One region of the Kitasatospora sp. NPDC088861 genome, then DNA from elsewhere that is predicted to be linked to it. Evidence: riboswitches for the same ligand, from Rfam matches in the RefSeq annotation. Region 1 holds a riboswitch; the other holds the start of a gene.

The links. A riboswitch is a leader RNA that binds a small molecule or an ion and turns the genes downstream of it on or off. The one in region 1 is predicted to bind magnesium.
Region 2: linked by a shared signal. The riboswitch ahead of ACIP37_RS04765 (NRAMP family divalent metal transporter) and the one ahead of ACIP37_RS24120 (NRAMP family divalent metal transporter) in region 1 are both predicted to bind magnesium.

Annotation. Positions count from the first base shown of each region.
Region 1 covers NZ_JBIVJF010000015.1:137,226-140,613, reverse strand. Annotated here, with positions in the region: gene ACIP37_RS24125 (YhgE/Pip domain-containing protein) at 1-1,091, opposite strand, end outside; M-box (ykoK) riboswitch at 1,314-1,491, shown strand; gene ACIP37_RS24120 (NRAMP family divalent metal transporter) at 1,819-3,388, shown strand, end outside.
Region 2 covers NZ_JBIVJF010000002.1:208,514-211,901, reverse strand. Annotated here, with positions in the region: gene ACIP37_RS04765 (NRAMP family divalent metal transporter) at 1-1,649, opposite strand, end outside; M-box (ykoK) riboswitch at 2,010-2,186, opposite strand; gene ACIP37_RS04760 (ABC transporter ATP-binding protein) at 2,324-3,220, shown strand; gene ACIP37_RS04755 (FtsX-like permease family protein) at 3,217-3,388, shown strand, end outside.

The DNA.
Region 1 (3,388 bases):
TGGAGCGGGATGGTCGCCCCCGAGGAGGGCAGCGCCAGCGCGATGAAGACGAACATGGACACCAGCTGCCCGATCCCGCCGAACGCCGCATTGATCGCCTGGACCCCGAGGCCGACGGCGAGGCTGGCGCAGTAGGCGAAGACCCAGAGCAGCGCCTGGTGCGGGGCGTCCATGCCGAGGACGGTGACCGAGCAGAGCATCACCAGGGTGGTGGTGAGCAGCATGATGCCGGCCGTCATGACCATCTTCAGCAGCAGGGTCTGGGTGCGGGTGATCGGGACGGTCGGGCGCCGGGTGTGCCAGGGGCCGAGCTCGCTGTCGCTGTAGCCGAGCGCGGTGTCGACGCCGTTGTGGATGATGTTGCCGCCGATGAAGCCGGTCAGCACGGCCAGCAGGGTGTAGTAGAAGGCGCTCAGGCCGAGCCCGCTGTGGGCGCCGATCGGGTGGCCGACCCGGGTGGTGACGGCGAGCGGGTCGGCGAGCAGCAGCCGCGCGGTGGCGCTGGTGCCCGTGCCGGAGCCGGAGCCGGAGCCGGCGGAACCGGACGGCGGCGCGGCCGCGGTCAGCTCCTTGCCGAGCGCCAGCGAGGCCTGGTGGGCGGCGGACTGGGTGATCTGGGAGGCCAGCGAGGAGCCGAGGCTGCCGAGGCCGGGGTTGGTGAGCACCGTCAGGGTGGGCCGTTCGGTGGCCCGGCCGGTGGTCAGTGCCGCCACGTCGGCGGTGAACGCCTGCGGGACGAGCAGCGCGCCGTAGACCTTCCCGGTGGAGAGCTGGTCCATCGCCTCGGCCTGGTCGACCTGGCGCCAGTCGACGGTGCTGCCGGGCGTCCCGGCGACGATCTCCCGGCTGAGCCGCGCGCCCAGGGTCTCCGCCCGGCCCGGCGGCGGCGGGCCCTGATCCGCGTTCACCAGGGCGATCGGGAGCCGGTGCAGGTGCCCGGTCGGGTTGAGGATGCCGCCCATGTAGAGCAGCGAGAGCACCACGGCCAGCAGGCCGCACAGGATGCTCGGGACGAGCCACAGCTTCGCGTGGCGGGCGAGCACGAGGGCCCGCGCCTGCCGGGGACCACCCTGGGAGCCTGCGGACGCCATGCCACCCCTCGGATTCGGGCGCAACCTGGTGCTGCTGCCGATGCGGTGGGAAGTCGTTCCGTGGCGGCCCGGCGGCAAAACCCCACGTCACCCGATCCGCCCCGCCGCCCCCCGCAACCCCCCGCCGCGCCTCGGCCGGGACGACCGGAGACAGAAGGTAAAGGTTCTACCAAGTACGCAAGTATTGGCCTCCGCGCGGTCTATGCTTCTGGAGGTTTGAAGAAGGCACCTCGTTCGGTGAGGCTTCTTCACGGACACAGGCCACTGATCCGACGACGTCGAGAGACGCCCAGGGTTAGGACAGATCTTCCCGACCTAAGGGTTGATCCGAAGTGGCTTCCGGCCCGACCGGGCTGGACACGCCGTGGAGTGCCAAAGCTCTGACGAGTTGGGGTGAACCGGCGGTCGCTTCGCGCGCCGGCGAACTCCTTGCCGCGTCGATCACACGCACCACGGGGTGCGTCGACCGGGAGGAGGCGAGAGACATGGATTGCAGTAGTCCGGGCCACAGTTGCCCCTACCCCCGCCTGTCCTCGCACACTCCCGGCACGCGGTAACGACCCTCCCTGCGAACGTTTCTGACGGTTCATCACCTCAACTCCCGGCTTCGCCGCGCCCGAACGGGCCCGCACCGCCGGGTGGCGATGCGCCGCGCCCGTCCGCAGGGGGATCGCCGCCGTGCGCCCCCGATCGCCCCGCCTGCCCCGGGGCCCACGGGAGGATCGTCATGACCACCAACGCCACGCTCAACTCCAAGGTCCCCGCCCCGCGTTCAGCGGTACTGGACGACGCCCACGTCGGCGACATCAAGGGTGCGCTCGGCACCATCCGGCTCGACGACACCACGCCGCGCCACGGCCTGTCCGCAAGACTCAAGACCCTGCTCGCCATCGTGGGCCCCGGCCTGATCGTGATGGTCGGCGACAACGACGCGGGCGCCTTCTCGACGTACGGGCAGGCGGGGCAGAACTACGGCACGCAGTTGCTGTGGACGCTGCTGATGCTGGTCCCGGTGCTGTACGTGAACCAGGAGATGGTGCTGCGCCTGGGCGCTGTCACCGGTGTCGGCCACGCCCGGCTGATCCTGGAGCGCTTCGGGAAGTTCTGGGGCGCGTTCAGCGTCATCGACCTGTTCCTGCTGAACGCGCTGACGCTGGTCACCGAGTTCATCGGTGTCACCCTGGCGGCCGGATACCTCGGGCTGCCGAAGGTCGCCGCGGTGGTGCTGGCGGCGGTGGTGATCATCGCCTCGGCGTTCACCGGCTCGTTCCAGCGCTTCGAGCGCGTCGCGGTCACGCTGTGCGTGGGCTCGCTGCTGCTGGTGCCGATCTACTTCATGGTCCACCCGAAGACCTCGCAGATGGCGCACGACTTCGTGGTGCCCGGCATGCCGGGCGGCTCGGGCCAGCTGGCGGCCGTGATGCTGGTGATCGTCTCCATCGTGGGCACCACCGTCGCCCCGTGGCAGCTGTTCTTCCAGCAGTCGTACGTCATCGACAAGCGGATCACGCCGCGGTTCATGAAGTACGAGAAGGTCGACCTGTGGATCGGGATCGCCATCGTCATCATCGGCGCCGCCGCGATGATGGGCTTCACCGCCGCGGCCTTCGCCGGCACCGACGGCTTCGGCCAGTTCTCCGACGCGGCCGCCGTCGCCAAGGGCCTTGAGGACAAGGCCGGACACGTGGTGGGCGTGCTGTTCGCCATCGCCCTGCTGGACGCCTCGATCATCGGCGCCTTCGCCGTCTCCCTCTCCACCGCCTACGCGATCGGCGACGTGTTCGGCATCAGGCACTCGCTGCACCGGGGCGTCAAGGGCGCCAAGGGCTTCTACGCGATCTACGCGGGCCTGGTGGTCGCGGCGGCCGCGATCACGCTGCTGTCCACCGGCTACACCCAGGGCCTGATGACGCAGTTCGTCCAGGTGCTGGCGGGTGTGCTGCTGCCCTCGGCGACGGTGTTCCTGCTGCTGCTCTGCAACGACAAGGCCGTCCTGGGGCCGTGGGTCAACGGGCCCAAGACCAACGCCTTCACCTCCGCCGTGGTCGGGGTCCTGGTGATGCTGTCGCTGATCCTGACCGCCGCCGTGGTCTGGCCCGACATCAGCTCGCAGGCGATCCTGTGGATCATGGCCGGCTGCGGCGTGGCGGGCGTGCTGGTCGCCGGGTACTTCTTCACCTTCGGCCGCACCGCCACCAAGGAGGACCCGATCGACCGCACCGGCCGCGAGGAATGGCGGATGCCCCCGCTGGAGACCCTCGGCAAGCCGGTCATGTCCACCGCCCGCAAGGTCGGCA
Region 2 (3,388 bases), on a different contig from region 1:
CAGTGGTTGAGCGCGGTCTGGACGATCTTGATGATGACCATCACCATCGCGACCAGGAGGTAGGCGCGCAGGGCGCCCATGCCGACCTTGCGGGCGGTGGACATGACCGGCTTGCCGAGGGTCTCCAGCGGGGGCATCCGCCACTCCTCGCGGCCGGTGCGGTCGATCGGGTCCTCCTTGGTGACGGTGCGGCCGAAGGTGAAGAAGTACCCGGCGACCAGCACGCCCGCCACGCCGCAGCCGGCCATGATCCACAGGATGGCCTGCGAGCTGATGTCGGGCCAGACCACGGCGGCGGTCAGGATCAGCGACAGCATCACCAGGACCCCGACCACGGCGGAGGTGAAGGCGTTGGTCTTGGGCCCGTTGACCCACGGCCCCAGCACGGCCTTGTCGTTGCAGAGCAGCAGCAGGAACACCGTCGCCGAGGGCAGCAGCACACCCGCCAGCACCTGGACGAACTGCGTCATCAGGCCCTGGGTGTAGCCGGTGGACAGCAGCGTGATCACGGCCGCCGCGACCACCAGACCCGCGTAGATCGCGTAGAAGCCCCTGGCGCCCTTGACGCCCCGGTGCAGCGAGTGCCTGATGCCGAACACGTCGCCGATCGCGTAGGCGGTCGACAGCGACACCGCGAAGGCGCCGATGATCGAGGCGTCCAGCAGCGCGATGGCGAACAGCACGCCCACCACGTGCCCGGCCTTGTCCTCAAGGCCCTTGGCGACGGCGGCCGCGTCGGAGAACTGGCCGAAGCCGTCGGTGCCGGCGAAGGCCGCGGCGGTGAAGCCCATCATCGCGGCGGCGCCGATGATGACGATGACGATCCCGATCCACAGGTCGACCTTCTCGTACTTCATGAACCGCGGCGTGATCCGCTTGTCGATGACGTACGACTGCTGGAAGAACAGCTGCCACGGGGCGACGGTGGTGCCCACGATGGAGACGATCACCAGCATCACGGCCGCCAGCTGGCCCGAGCCGCCCGGCATGCTGGGCACCACGAAGTCGTGCGCCATCTGCGAGGTCTTCGGGTGGACCATGAAGTAGATCGGCACCAGCAGCAGCGAACCCACGCACAGCGTGACCGCGACGCGCTCGAAACGCCGGAACGAGCCGGTGAACGCCGAGGCGATGATGATCACGGCGGCCAGCACCACCGAGGCGACCTTCGGCAGCCCGAGGTACCCGGCGGCCAGGGTGACACCGATGAACTCGGTGACCAGCGTCAGCGCGTTCAGCAGGAACAGGTCGATGACGCTGAACGCGCCCCAGAACTTCCCGAAGCGCTCCAGGATCAGCCGGGCGTGGCCGACACCGGTGACAGCGCCCAGGCGCAGCACCATCTCCTGGTTCACGTACAGCACCGGGACCAGCATCAGCAGCGTCCACAGCAACTGCGTGCCGTAGTTCTGCCCCGCCTGCCCGTACGTCGAGAAGGCGCCCGCGTCGTTGTCGCCGACCATCACGATCAGGCCGGGGCCCACGATGGCGAGCAGGGTCTTGAGCCGCGCGGACAGGCCGTGGCGCGGCGTGGTGTCGTCGAGCCGGATGGTACCGAGCGCACCCCTGATGTCGCCGACGTGGGCGTCGTCGAGCACGGCGGTGCGGGTGGTGGTGGGGGCCTTCGGGTCCAGCATCACGTTGGTCATGGCAGGGCCTCCCTGCCCCCTTCCTTGAGGGGGCGACAGGGGGCACGCAGCAGCGATCCTCCCTGCGAGAGCGCACGGCGTCGGACCGCACGGCGGCGCTGAGCGGCGGCGGCCGTGAGGGCATGACGGAGCGTCAGACGTCGTGCGTCGGGGCGCGGTTGAGCGCATGACGCAGCGTCAGGTGAACGCGCGCAGGGAAGGTTGTTACCGCGTGCCAGAGGTGATCGAGAGCATGCGGGGGCAGGGGCGACTATGGCCCGGACTATCGCAGTCCATGTCTCTCGCCTCCTCCCGGTCGGGGGCGCACCGTCTGTGCACCGCATCGCGACACGGCAAGGAGCGGACCGGCCCCACGGGACCGGCACACCCCAACTCGTCAGAGCTTTGGCACTCCACGGCGTGTCCAGCCCGATCGGCCGGAAGCCACTTGGGGTCAACCCTTAACTCGGGAAGACCTGTCCTGAACCTGGGCGTCTCTCGACGTCGTCGGGTCAGTGGCCTGTGTCCGTGAAGACGCCTCACCGAACGAGGTGCCTTTCAAATCTCGTCAAGCATAAACCCTCCCCTTCACCCGGATAGCGGCGTTTCGACCGAACTTCGACAGCTTTGTAGAAGCTTGACCAAACCCACCCCTCGACGTGCACCCCCGTCCGGCATATATAGTTCACCGACATATGCAGCTCAACAGCTCACGAGGGGGAAGTGTGTCCCACAGCGATCCGACCCGATCCGCACCCGTCCTGCACCTGGCCAACGTCACCCGGGTGCACGGCCGGGGCGCCGCCGAGGTACACGCCCTGCGCGGCGTCGAACTGGCCGTCCACCCCGGCGAGTTCGTCGCCGTCATGGGCCCGTCCGGCTCCGGGAAGTCCACCCTGCTGACCCTGGCCGGCGGACTCGACGCGCCCAGCGAGGGCGAGATCCTGGTCGAGGGCGTGGCCCTCGGCGGCCTCAGCCGCGGCCGGCTCGCCGACCTTCGGCGGCGCTCCATCGGGTACGTCTTCCAGGACTACAACCTGATCCCCGCCCTCACCGCCGCCGAGAACATCTCGCTGCCCCGCGAACTCGACGGAGTCTCCGGACGCACCGCCCGCCGCGAGGCGCTCGCCGCCCTGGAGGAGCTCGGCATCGGGGAACTCGCCGACCGCTTCCCCGACGACATGTCCGGCGGCCAGCAGCAGCGCGTCGCCATCGCCCGCGCGCTGATCGGCGAGCGCCGCCTCGTCCTCGCCGACGAACCGACCGGCGCCCTCGACTCCGCCACCGGCGAGGCCGTGCTCGCCGTGCTGCGCGCCCGCTGCGACGCCGGGGCCGCCGCGATGATGGTCACCCACGAGGCCGCGCACGCCAGTTGGGCGGACCGGGTGGTCCATCTGAAGGACGGCGCGGTCGCCTCCGAGAGCCACGGGCGGCGCACCGGCAAGCGCCGGCTGACCGCCGAGCCGCTCAGCGCCCCGGCCGACGGCTACGGCCACGCGGCCGACGGGGCCGGGCACTCGGCCACCGGCACCGGGCACGCGGTCGGCGACTTCGGCCACGGGGCCGACGGCTACGGCGAGGTGGCCCGATGAGACTCGGCGCCTGGAAGGTCGCCCTGCGCATCGCCCGCCGCGACGCGCTGCGCGCCAAGGGCCGCAGCGCCCTGATCGTCGCCATGATCGCGCTGCCCGTCCTCGGCGTCACCGGCGCCGACGTCGTCCACCGCAGCGGGCAGCTCACCCCGGCCGAACGGGTCGAAC